DNA from 3 places in the Pantoea sp. X-Soil-YNGN-844 genome. Region 2 is predicted to be linked to each of the others. Evidence: predicted binding sites of a transcription regulator. Region 2 holds the regulator's gene; each other region holds the start of a gene.
What was found. Region 2 encodes CRP, which controls carbon source genes, mostly activating them, when cyclic AMP is high. Its sites were predicted from a motif close to ATGTGANNNNNNTCACAT; they were not measured.
Positions count from the first base shown of each region.

Region 1: the regulator CRP is predicted to act here: its motif matches at 2,533-2,550, upstream of garD (galactarate dehydratase).
Region 3: the regulator CRP is predicted to act here: its motif matches at 1,929-1,946, upstream of deoC (deoxyribose-phosphate aldolase).

Region 1 is NZ_AP036007.1:3,244,648-3,249,086, reverse strand. Features, by position in the region: gene truC (tRNA pseudouridine(65) synthase TruC) at 1-292, shown strand, start outside; gene AC6I8C_RS15025 (flavodoxin) at 305-751, shown strand; gene garD (galactarate dehydratase) at 801-2,360, opposite strand; gene AC6I8C_RS15015 (MFS transporter) at 2,926-4,287, shown strand; gene AC6I8C_RS15010 (enolase C-terminal domain-like protein) at 4,284-4,439, shown strand, end outside.
Region 2 is NZ_AP036007.1:3,652,067-3,656,505, forward strand. Features, by position in the region: gene AC6I8C_RS17025 (hydrolase) at 1-617, shown strand, start outside; gene AC6I8C_RS17030 (YheU family protein) at 622-840, shown strand; gene AC6I8C_RS17035 (phosphoribulokinase) at 902-1,771, shown strand; gene AC6I8C_RS17040 (OsmC family protein) at 2,034-2,438, opposite strand; gene crp (cAMP-activated global transcriptional regulator CRP) at 2,742-3,374, shown strand; gene AC6I8C_RS17050 (YccS/YhfK family putative transporter) at 3,432-4,439, shown strand, end outside.
Region 3 is NZ_AP036007.1:3,384,323-3,388,761, reverse strand. Features, by position in the region: gene AC6I8C_RS15680 (patatin-like phospholipase family protein) at 58-1,110, shown strand; gene AC6I8C_RS15675 (TatD family hydrolase) at 1,107-1,904, shown strand; gene deoC (deoxyribose-phosphate aldolase) at 2,138-2,917, shown strand; gene deoA (thymidine phosphorylase) at 2,980-4,308, shown strand; gene deoB (phosphopentomutase) at 4,404-4,439, shown strand, end outside.

The DNA.
Region 1 (4,439 bases), 410 kb from region 2:
GCTGCGTCGTCATATGTCGCACCTGCGTCATCCGATTATTGGCGATTCGGCGCACGGCGATCTGCGCCAGAACCGGGGTGCCGCTGAACACTTTGGCGCTAACCGGCTGATGCTGCACGCCAGCAGCCTGGCACTCACCCATCCGGTGACCGGTGAACCGTTACTGATCCGCGCCGGGCTGGATGGCGTCTGGCAGAACCTGATGAACCAGTTTGGCTGGCAGGATCGCATTCCTGAGGTGCCGCGGGTTGAGTTTAACGCAGCGCCAGGACAGGATAACGTTTCAGAATAAGGGAGAGAGCAGATGGCAAAGATTGGCATTTTTGTAGGGACGGTATACGGCAATGCGCTGCTGGTAGCGGAAGAAGCGGAGCCCCTTCTGCAGCAGCAGGGTCACAGCGTCACCGTGTTTGACGATCCGACGCTGGCAGACTGGCAGAACTATGCCAGCGACGTGGCGTTAATTGTCACCTCAACCACCGGACAGGGCGATTTTCCCGATACGATTTCAGGCCTGTTCCATGCGGTTAAAGATAAGCTGGGTCATCAGCCCGCGCTGCGCTACGGCGTGATTGCGCTGGGTGACAGCAGTTATGATCATTTTTGTGGCGCGGGTAAAACTTTCGATGCGCTGCTGCAGGAGCAGGGCGCACAGCGGGTCGGTGAGGTGTTACTGGTTGATGCCACCGAGAATCCTGAGCCGGAAGCGGTGACCTCTCCGTGGGTTGAAGCCTGGGGCGCGCAGCTCTGATGGCAACGCCAGGCTTATCGCAGCATAAGGATAAGCCTGGCATGTGATATCAGGTCACCGGTGCCGGGTTAAACACCGCCAGCTGGTTACGGATGCCCCAGCGATCGGACCAGGTCTGCTTCCTGCCACTGGCGATATCCAGAATCAACTCAAACAATCGCCAGCCCACCTGCTCAATACTCTCTTCACCGGTCGCAATCGTTCCGGCATTGATGTCCATCAGATCGTGCCAGCGCTCTGCCAGCGCGTTACGCGTCGCCATCTTGATGACCGGAATCGCCGCCAGACCGTAAGGGGTTCCGCGACCGGTAGTGAACACCTGTAGCGTAATACCGGATGCCAGTTGCTGCGTACCGCAGACAAAATCGCTGGCAGGCGTGGCCGCATAGATCAACCCACGTCGCGTCGGGCGCTGACCAGGAGAGAGCACTTCAACAATGGCGCTGCGCCCCGATTTAGCGATCGACCCCAGCGCTTTTTCCACCACGTTGGCCAGGCCGCCTTTTTTATTGCCCGGCGACGGATTCGCGCTGCGATCGGTCTGGCCCTGATTGAGATAGTCATCATACCAGGCCATCTCCTCCAGTAAGCGCTTACCGACTTCCTGATTAATCACCCGCGGCGTCAGCAGGTGAATGGCATCACGCACTTCAGTCACTTCCGAAAACATCACCGTCGCACCGCAGCGCACCAGCAAATCAGACGCGAAACCCACTGCCGGATTCGCCGTTACGCCTGAGAATGCATCGCTGCCACCGCACTGCATGCCGATAATCAGTTCTGCAGCAGAACAGGTTTCACGCTGGCGCTGATTCAGCCGCTGGAGATGACGCTCCGCCACCTGCAGAATCTCATTCACCATCGCACCAAAGCCCACCAGCTTTTCATCCTGCAGGCGCACGATGTCATGATCGTCCAGCGAAATCGCCTGCACGTCGGGCGTGCCGGTCAGCAGACGCTCCGGCTGTAACTTCTCACAGCCCAGGCTGACGATCATCACTTCGCCACCGAAATTGGCATTCAGCGCCAGGTTATGAATGGTGCGAATCGGCACCACCGCCGCCGGTGCATTAATCGCCACGCCACAGCCATAAAGGTGATTGAGCGCGACTACGCCATCCACATTCGGGTAGCGCGGCAGTAAATCCCGTTCAATGATCTGTACGACATGATCCACCACACCGGCCACACAGTGGACGCTGGTGGTGATGCCGAGCAGGTTACGCGTGCCGACGCTGCCATCCGCATTGCGATAACCTTCAAAGGTATAGCCTTCCAGCGGCGGCAATTCAGGCGGAACCTGCGTGGCTAACGGCAGACTCGCCAGCGGAGGCGCTTCCGGCAACGCAACCAGCGACTCATCGATCCAGCTGCCCTGGGCAATATCCCGTAATGCATAGCCGATGACTTCGCCGTAACGCACGATCTCTGCACCCTGGTTAATCGCGCGCAGCGCCACTTTGTGACCCTGTGGCACATGCTCCGTGAGTGTCAGGCCATCCGCAAACTGCGTGCCGGCTGGCAGACCCAGGCTGTTGACCACAATCGCCACATTGTCGTGCTCATGAACTTTGATATAGAGCGGTTGTTCATCTGTTTTGGGGTACATCGCTCACCTTCCCGTCTGTCGTGCCGTACTTGTGCGGCACGCTGTAATGTTCTGACCTGTCACACGTTTGTTTGCCAGCTTCAGTATAGGGAGGCGGAACAGGGCGCGCATTGTGCAAATGACCACCATTGAGACAATTCGCCTTATCGATTTGGGGCGATTATCCAGAAGCAAGTGAAGAGCCTCACAAACAGCGGGGGAAAGCGTTACCTGAGGTGGTTTTTGATCGGTTATTTGCCGCTTTCGTGAGCCATCCCGCAGGGTTTTGTGCATCCGCCACACAATCACTTCTGCACGGGCATTATTCCAGGGCGATGTGCCAATGTGCTCGCTTCAGGCTGTTCTTATACTGGGTTCCGTTAGCCAAAGTCAGGTTATCTGTCACGACGTATTACTCATCCGCAGAGGTCGCAGAAGCGCATTGGCTGCCACCTCGCAGATGGATAAATAAAGGTTTGCCACAACAAAAAGATCGCCGTGTTTAACCCAACTTCTCTCTGATACCCAACGCGATGTGTATGCAGTCAGAGCGAATGTAGCTCACGCTATATTTCAGGAGTGCATCATGAATAGTTTCAGCCAGACCGCGGAAACGGTGCAGAAGCGCACCAATGCCCGCTACTGGATTGTGGTGATGTTATTTATCGTCACCTCATTCAACTACGGTGACCGCGCAACCATCTCGATTGCCGGTTCCGCAATGTCCAAAGATATCGGCCTCGATTCGGTCGGACTGGGCTATATCTTCTCTGCCTTCTCATGGGCGTATGTTATCGGGCAGATTCCGGGTGGCTGGCTGCTCGATCGCTTCGGCTCTAAACGCGTCTATTTCTGGAGCATTTTTACCTGGTCGCTGTTTACGCTGCTGCAGGGCTTCGTGGATATCTTCAGCGGCTTCGGCATCATCATGTCGCTGTTTATTCTGCGTTTCCTGGTGGGTCTGGCTGAAGCGCCTTCCTTCCCCGGCAACAGCCGGATTGTAGCCGCCTGGTTCCCGGCGCAGGAGCGCGGCACGGCGGTGGCGATCTTCAACTCCGCGCAATACTTCGCCACCGTGATCTTTGCACCCATCATGGGCTGGCTGGTCTCTGAAGTGGGCTGGGCGCACGTGTTCTGGTTCATGGGCGGCCTGGGCATCATCCTCAGCTTTATCTGGCTGAAAGTGATCCACGATCCTACCGATCACCCTGGCGTGAACAAGGCTGAACTGGAGTACATGGAGCAGGGCGGCGCGCTGATCAACATGGATGTGAAAAAGGATAGCCGCAAGGTGAGCTGGAGCGAAAAGTGGTTCCAGATCAAACAGCTGCTGACGTCGCGCATGATGCTGGGTATCTACCTCGGTCAGTACTGTGTCAACGCCTTAACCTACTTCTTTATTACCTGGTTCCCGGTCTATCTGGTGCAGGCGCGCGGCATGTCGATTCTCAAAGCGGGCTTTATTGCTTCGATTCCGGCAGTGTGCGGCTTCCTCGGCGGCGTTCTGGGCGGAGTCATCTCCGACTGGCTGATGCGTAAAACCGGCTCGCTGAATATCGCGCGTAAAACGCCGATCGTGCTCGGCATGCTGCTCTCTATTTCGATGGTGATGTGCAACTACACCGAGACCGAATGGGTGGTGGTCTTCTTTATGGCACTGGCGTTCTTTGGTAAAGGCATCGGTGCGCTGGGCTGGGCGGTGATGGCGGATACCGCACCGAAAGAGATCAGCGGCCTCAGTGGCGGCCTGTTTAACATGTTCGGTAACTTCTCCGGCATCGTGACCCCCATTGCTATCGGCTACATCATCGCTACCAGTGGTTCCTTTGAAGGTGCACTGGTCTATGTCGGCATTCATGCCTTTGTTGCGGCATTCAGCTTCCTGGTGATTGCCGGTGATATCAAACGTGTCGAACTGAAATCCTGGCACGGTAAGGATGCATCATGAATACGCAAAGTTCGCCAGTAATCACGGAGATGCGGGTTATCCCGGTCGCCGGTTACGACAGTATGCTGCTTAATATTGGCGGTGCCCACAACGCCTGTTTTACCCGCAACATTGTGGTCCTCACCGACAGCGCCGGCCATACCGGCGTGGGT
Region 2 (4,439 bases):
TTTTCCTGCACTGGCTGCGTACCCGCTGGGGCCAGGTGCCGACCGTCGCCATCGGTTTTTCGCTGGGCGGCAATATGCTGGGCTGCCTGCTGGGCCAGCAGGGCGCAGCTGCCGAAGTGGATGCAGGCGTCATTGTCTCCGCCCCGCTGCTGCTTGAGCCGTGTAGCGTAAAACTGGAACGCGGCTTCTCACGCTTCTATCAATACTATTTGCTGGCGCAACTGAAGAAAAATGCCCGCCGTAAACTGCACGCCTGGCCGGACACGCTGCCGGTCAATCTGGCGCAGCTAAAAGCACTGCGGCGACTGCGCGATTTTGATGATGCGATTACCGCCCGTGCCCACGGTTTTGTCGATGCAGCCGATTACTATCATCGTGCCAGCGCCATGCCCTGGCTGAAGCACGCAGAGAAACCGCTGCTGATCATCCACGCCAAAGACGATCCCTTTATGAGTGATGAGGTGATCCCGCACAGCAGCCAATTATCTGCCACTATTACTTATCAACTGACACCACACGGCGGCCACGTCGGTTTTGTCGGCGGGACATTACGCCAGCCCGAAATGTGGCTGGAACAGCGCATCCCGCAGTGGATCGCCCCTTTTCTGGATAACTGATCTCGTGATTATTCCCTGGCAACAAGTCTCTCCTGAGACCCTTGAAAATCTGATTGAAACCTTTGTGCTGCGTGAAGGCACTGACTATGGCGAGCATGAACGCAGCCTGCTGGACAAGGTGGCTGATGTGCGACGCCAGTTGGAAACCGGTGAAGTAGTGCTGGTGTGGTCGGAACTGCATGAATCGGTCAATATCATGCCGCGCAAAGAATTTCGTGGCTGATGCACCCGGCACCCTTTCATGATAACAATGCTCATCGTCCGACCTCACAGGGAGCTTTTCTATGTCTGCACGTCATCCCATTATCGCGGTGACCGGTTCCAGCGGCGCAGGAACCACTACCACCAGCCTGGCATTCCGCAAAATCTTTCAGCAGCTTGACCTGCATGCGGCGGAGCTTGAAGGTGACAGCTTTCACCGCTTTACCCGCCCGGAAATGGATATGGCGATTCGTAAGGCGCGCGACCTGGGACGTCATGTCAGCTACTTCGGCCCGGAAGCCAATGACTTTGGTCTGCTGGAGCAGAGCTTTAAAGAGTACGGTCACAGCGGGCAGGGGCAGTCGCGTAAATATCTGCACACTTACGATGAGGCGGTGCCGTGGAACCAGGTGCCCGGCACCTTTACGCCCTGGCAGCCGCTACCGCAGAACACCGATATTCTTTTTTATGAAGGATTGCATGGCGGTGTGGTGACGGCGCAGCACAACGTGGCGGAACAGGTCGATCTGCTGGTGGGCGTGGTACCGATTGTTAACCTGGAGTGGATTCAGAAGCTGGTACGCGACACCGGCGAGCGCGGTCATTCACGTGAAGCAGTGATGGATTCCGTGGTGCGCTCAATGGAAGATTACATCAACTTCATCACGCCCCAGTTTTCACGCACCCATATCAACTTTCAACGCGTTCCAACCATCGATACTTCCAACCCGTTCGCAGCCCGCGCCATTCCGTCACTGGATGAGAGCTTTGTGGTGATCCACTTCCAGGCACTGGAAGATATCGACCTCCCCTACCTGCTGGCGATGCTGCAGGGCTCGTTTATCTCGCACATCAATACGCTGGTGGTGCCTGGCGGCAAAATGGGTCTGGCCATGGAGCTGATCATGGGGCCGCTGGTGAAACGGCTGATGGAAGGTAAACGGATAGAGTAAGAGTTCAGAAATGGTTTCTTCAAACCTATAACAAAGCCAAAGCACGGTAAATCTGACAGCAACACGAAAGCTCAACACGCAGGGAACCGGGTCAGAAGAGGAAAGCGTCCCGCGCCAGGACGGCGCGGGAAGAGCATGCCATGGATGGCGGATTTTGCGTCTTTCCGATCTGACCCGGTTCTCTGCGCCGGCACAGTCTTAAAGCAACCTGCATCAGACACTGGCAGTGAAGTTAGCAGGTCTGGGATAACCCTTGCGACTGTTACAGCTCAACCACTTCATAGCTATGCGTCATCGTCACACCTTTACCCAGCATGATGGCCACCGAGCAATATTTTTCAGCCGAAAGATCCACCGCGCGTGAGACCGCTTTATCCTGGAGCGCTTTGCCACTCACGATAAAATGCAGGTTGATGTGCGTAAAGATTCGCGGCGCCTCTTCACGACGTTCTGAGGTCAGTTTTACTTCACAATCAGCCACATCGTTGCGGCCTTTTTGCAGAATTGAAACCACATCAATCGCGCTGCATCCACCCGCCGCCATCAGCACCATCTCCATTGGGCTGGGCGCTTTATCACCCGAATTGCCATCCATCAGTATCTGATGGCCGGATGAGGATTCTCCGAGGAATGTCAGCCCTTCTACCCATTTCACTCTTGCCTGCATGATTTTTGCTCCGGAATACGCTGTTTTGTCGCCAGAGTACGCTTTCACCTGGTAAACAGCAATCCAGAGAAATCCGCCCGTAGCTGAAGCGAGACAACAGAAGACAGTCGGCAAAAGCTGTGCTACAAACAGTGCTGAAAATATTTTTCGTCACCCGATGGCGAAGCCGGGAAGAATGATGCGCACTGCGCCTGATGCGGCCCGAATAATTTCCTGAAAAGGAAACGCTTGAAGCTTTCACCGCCTGACAGGGAAAACTGCCCCCTGTATTTTGGGCACGATTACAACAGAGGATAATAGCGAATGGTTCTCGGCAAACCGCAAACAGACCCTACACTCGAATGGTTCCTGTCCCATTGCCATATTCACAAGTATCCATCCAAAAGTACGCTGATTCACCAAGGTGAAAAAGCAGAAACGCTTTACTACATCGTGAAAGGTTCCGTCGCGGTTCTGATTAAAGATGAAGAAGGCAAAGAGATGATTCTTTCCTACCTGAATCAGGGCGATTTTATTGGTGAGCTTGGCCTGTTCGAAGAAGGTCAGGAGCGCAGCGCCTGGGTACGTGCGAAAAGCGCGTGCGAAGTGGCGGAGATTTCTTACAAGAAATTCCGTCAGCTGATCCAGGTTAACCCCGACATCCTGATGCGACTCTCCTCGCAGATGGCGCGTCGCCTGCAGGTCACGTCTGAAAAAGTGGGTAACCTCGCTTTCCTCGACGTCACCGGACGCATTGCACAGACTCTGCTTAACCTGGCGAAGCAGCCAGATGCCATGACGCATCCCGACGGCATGCAAATTAAAATCACTCGTCAGGAAATTGGCCAGATTGTGGGTTGTTCACGTGAAACCGTGGGCCGTATTCTGAAGATGCTGGAAGATCAGAACCTGATCTCCGCACACGGCAAAACCATCGTCGTTTACGGCACCCGCTAATTCCTGTCATCCACGGCGTGATGGCAACATCACGCCGTTATTGTTTGTGTTGGGCCGATGTGGCGTCGAATCATTTACCATCCTGAAGTTAACTACGCCTTGCGGCAAACGCTGGTGCTCTGTCTGCCGGTGGCACTGGGCTGGCTGGCTGGCGACCTGCAAAAAGGTCTGCTGTTCTCGTTAGTGCCCGCCTGCTGCAATATCGCCGGTCTGGATACCCCGCATAAACGCTTCTTCAAACGTCTGATTGTGGGCGGCAGCCTGTTTGCCCTCGGCAGCTTTCTGATTCAGTGGCTCACTCTGCATGCGATTCCACTGCCGCTGATCCTCTTCGCTATGCCTTTGCTGCTTGGCGTCACCGGTGAGATTAGCCCGCTGCATGGCCGTCTGCTGCCCGGCACCCTTATTGCCGCGATCTTTACACTCAGCCTGATTGGCCGCATGCCCATCTATGTCACTCCGCTGCTCTATATCGGCGGCACGCTCTGGTATGGGGTATTTAACTGGTTCTGGTTCTGGCTGTGGAAAGAGCAGCCGATGCGTGAGAGCCTGAGCCTGATCTACCGCGAGCTGGCCAACTACTGCGACGCCAAATATACCCTGCTGACGCAGCTGACCGATCCCGAAAAAGCGCTGCCGCCGCTGCTGGCTCACCAGCAGAAAGTGGTCGATCTGATCAACACCTGTTATCAGCAGATGCACATGCTGTCGGCCAGCCGCGATCACAGCCATAAGCGGCTGACGCGCGCTTTCCAGGTGGCACTCGATCTGCAGGAGCATATCTCGGTCAGCCTGCACCGCCCGGAAGAGGTGCAAAAGCTGGTGGAGCAGAGCCATGCTGAAGCGGTGATCCGTTGGAATGCCAAAACCATCTCGGCCCGGCTGCGGGTACTGGCGGATAACATCCTTTATCACCAGTTACCCGACCGCTTTGCGATGGATAAACAGCTCGGCGCGCTGGAGAAAATTGCTCATCAGCATCCCGATAATCCGGTGGGTAACTTCTGCCTTTATCACTTCAACCGCATTGCGCGCGTGCTGCGCACCCAGAAGCCGCTTTACCAG
Region 3 (4,439 bases), 270 kb from region 2:
TGTCTTTAACGGATCCCTCCTCCAGCATACCCGGAACCCTTTTTTGAGGTTCGCACAGTGGGTATACGCATTCCTGTCACACTCGGCGCCATTGAACCTCTGGCCCTGACACCCTTTAAAGCTCAGAAAATTGCCCTGGTTTGTGAAGGCGGCGGTCAGCGCGGCATTTTCACCGCAGGGGTGCTGGACGAATTTCAGCGCGCCCGATTCAATCCTTTTCAGCTGATGCTTGGCACCTCTGCCGGTGCACAAAATCTCTCTGCCTTTGTCTGTGGTCAGCCCGGCTACGCCCGTCGCGTGATTACCCGCTATACCACCAGTAAACTCTTTTTTGATCCGCTGCGCTTTGTGCGCGGAGGCAATCTGATCGACCTCGACTGGCTGATCGATATCACCCGCAGTGAATTTCCGCTGGCGATGAGCAGCGCGGAACAGCTGTTCTCCAGCGGCCGCGAGTTTTATATGTGCGCCTGCCGCAGCGACGACTATTCGCCCGGCTACTTTACGCCCACCGCCGACAACTGGCTGGATCTGATCAAAGCTTCCAGTGCGATTCCCGGTTTCTACCGGCTGGGTGTCAATCTGGAAGGGATAAGCTATCTCGATGGTGGCATCAGCGATGCAATTCCGGTGCGCGAGGCCGCACGTCGCGGTGCGGACACCATTGTGGTGATCCGCACGGTGCCATCGCAGATGTTCTACACCCCAAAATGGTTTAAACGGATGGAGCGCTGGCTCAGTACTGGCGCGCTGCAGCCGATGATCAATGTGCTGAACAAGCATGAGCAGAGCTATCGGGAAATTCAGCAGTTTATTGAGAATCCTCCCGACGATTTGCGCATTATCGAAATTTTTCCGCCGCACGTGCTGGCCAGCAGTGCCCTGGGCAGCCGGGTTGCCGCGCTGAATCAGGATTATCATCTGGGGCGGCGCTGTGGTCGCTATTTCCTCGCCACGCTGGGCCAGTGGCTGAGCGATGCTGAACCGATGATCTCAGCGCGCATCGTTACCCCGCCTGCGCCGGTCGCCAATGCACCGGATACCCGACTGATTATCACGCCGCCGCTGGCGGACAATGATGCGGATTACGACAAAGGATCGCTGGCATGACGTTTATCGATACGCACTGTCATTTCGACTTTCCGCCTTTCGAAGGGAATGTTGCCGCCAGCCTGGTGCGCGCCGCGGAAGCGGGTGTAGAGAAGATTATCATCCCGGCAATTGATGCCAGCCGGTTTGAGCGCGTCTGCGCACTGGCTGCTGAACACCCGCCGCTTTACGCGGCGCTGGGCCTGCACCCTATCGTCATTGAAAATCACCTTGAGGCGCATCTTGAGCAGCTGGAAACCTTACTGCAACAGCGGCCACGTAAGCTGGTGGCGATCGGCGAGATCGGGCTGGATCTCTATCGCGACAATCCGCAGTTTGATAAGCAGCAACGCTTTCTTGAAGCACAGCTGAAGCTGGCGAAACAGTATCAGCTGCCGGTGATCCTGCATTCGCGGCGCACCCATGACAAGCTGGCGCAGATTCTGCGTCGTCTCGATCTGCCGCGCCGTGGCGTGGTGCACGGTTTCGCGGGCAGCCTGCAGCAGGCGCAGGCCTTTATTAAGCTGGGTTATGCGATTGGCATTGGCGGGACCATTACCTATGAACGCGCCAGCAAAACCCGTCAGACCGTAGCACAGCTGCCGCTCTCTTCGCTGCTGCTGGAAACCGATGCACCCGATATGCCGCTGCAGGGCTTTCAGGGCCAGCCAAACCGCCCGGAACGGGCGCGTCAGGTGTGGGAAGTTCTCTGCAGCCTGCGAGAAGAGTCACCCGAAGAGATTGCCGATGCGCTGTGGCACAACAGTCAGCAGCTATTCCGGCTCGATCCCGCTTTCCCGGCGCTGCGTAACTGACGGATCTGCCTCATCTGCGCTTAAATGTGATAATAGTAACATTGAGCCAGCTGGCGTATAATGTCCATTAAACGCTGTTATCTGCGATTTTAGTCACAGTGAGTGTGACGCAATTGCACCAATTTCTTATTCCTATGTGACTACTGGCACATATCAGGCCGCTTCTGAGTGTTATTATTATAACATTCCGCCGGCAAGCCGGTGGGTTGCACCCCAATCCTTTGGAGAGCCTCATGACCGATATTAAACCTCTTGCCCTGCGCGCCCTGAAACTGATGGATTTAACCACCCTGAATGATGATGACACCGATGCAAAAGTGATCGCCCTGTGTCATCAGGCTAAATCTCCGGCAGGCAACACTGCCGCCATCTGTATCTATCCGCGCTTTATTCCGATTGCGCGTAAAACGCTGCGCGAGCAGGGTACGCCGGAAATCCGCATCGCCACGGTGACCAACTTCCCGCACGGCAATGACGACATCGATATTGCACTGGCAGAGACCCGCGCCGCCATCGCCTACGGTGCAGATGAAGTGGATGTGGTCTTCCCGTACCGTGCGCTGATCGCCGGTAACAGTCAGGTTGGTTTCGATCTGGTGAAAGCCTGTAAAACCGCCTGTGCTGAAGCGGACGTGCTGCTGAAAGTCATCATCGAAACCGGTGAGCTGAAAGAGGAAGCGCTGATCCGTCAGGCTTCTGAGATTGCTATCGACGCGGGTGCCGACTTCATTAAAACCTCCACCGGTAAAGTGCCGGTTAACGCCACGCCGCAAGTGGCGCAGATCATGATGAATGTGATCCGTGATAAAGGCGTCAGCAAGGACGTTGGCTTTAAACCTGCGGGCGGCGTGCGCACCGCTGAAGATGCCGCGATCTATCTGCAGATGGCAGAAGAGACGCTGGGTGCCGACTGGGCCGATGCGCGCCATTTCCGCTTTGGTGCATCAAGCCTGCTGGCGAGCCTGCTCAACACCCTGGGTCATGACAGCGACACCAGCAAAGCGGGTTACTGATCTTTCAGGCGGTCGCTGGCCGCCTGTTCTCCATCCTGATTTCCCTGAACCAGGGGGCTACTTTGTTTCTGCCACAAGAAATTATTCGCAAAAAACGTGACGGCCAGGCGCTGACTGAAGAGGAGATTCGCTTCTTCATCAATGGCGTGCGCGATAACACCGTCTCGGAAGGTCAGATTGCCGCGCTGGCGATGACCATTTATTTCCACGACATGACGTTGCCAGAGCGGGTCGCGCTGACGATGGCGATGCGTGATTCCGGTACGGTACTTAACTGGAAATCACTCAACCTTAACGGGCCGGTGGTGGATAAGCACTCGACCGGCGGTGTCGGCGATGTGACGTCGCTGATGTTAGGGCCGATGGTCGCTGCCTGCGGTGGATATGTACCGATGATCTCCGGTCGTGGTCTGGGTCATACCGGCGGCACGCTGGATAAACTGGAAGCGATTCCGGGCTTCGATATTTTCCCCAGTGATGACCGTTTCCGCGACATCATTAAGCAGGTCGGTGTGGCGATTATCGGCCAGACCAGCTCGCTGGCCCCGGCGGATAAGCGCTTCTACGCGACGCGTGACATCACCGCTACCGTCGATTCCATTCCGCTGATCACCGCCTCGATTCTGGCCAAGAAGCTGGCAGAAGGGCTGGATGCGCTGGTGATGGATGTCAAAGTAGGTTCCGGCGCATTTATGCCAACCTATGAAGCCTCAGAAAGTCTGGCGCAGTCGATTGTTGGCGTTGCCAACGGCGCAGGCTGCCAGACCACCGCGCTGCTGACGGACATGAATCAGGTGCTTGCCTCGTCAGCCGGTAACGCGCTGGAAGTGCGCGAAGCGGTGCGCTTCCTGACCGGTGAACAGCGGAATCCGCGCCTGCTGGAAGTGACGCTGGCGCTCTGCAGCGAAATGCTCATCTCCGGCAAACTGGCCGCCAGCGACGCCGACGCGCGTCAGAAGCTGATGACGGTGCTGGATAACGGTAAGGCGGCTGAGGTATTTGGCCGCATGGTCGCTGCCCAGCAGGGACCGGCTGATTTCGTCGAACGCTACGACGCTTATCTGCCCGCGCCAATGCTGAGCAAACCGGTCTATGCCGACCAGCCAGGCATCGTCAGCAGCATGGATACCCGTGCGCTGGGTCTGGCGGTGGTGGCGATGGGCGGCGGACGTCAGCGCGCCAGCGACAGCATCGACTACAGCGTCGGCTTCAGCGAAATGATCACCCTGGGAGAACGTGCCGATGCACAGCGTCCGCTGGCGGTCATTCACGCCAGCAGCGAAGACAAATGGCAGCAGGCCGCCGCAGCGGTTAAAGCTGCGCTGGTGCTCGGGGATTCCGTCCCGGCTGAGACGCCGGTTGTCTATCGCCGTGTGAGCGATCTCAGCTAACTGACCAGTAACCGGTGCCAGCCGCGATGCATTCGGGTATACTGATCTGATCGCTTTTTTTTGACTTGTCACGCGCCAATGCGCAGGAGACTTGCATGAAACGTGCTTTTATTATGGTTCTCGATTCCTTT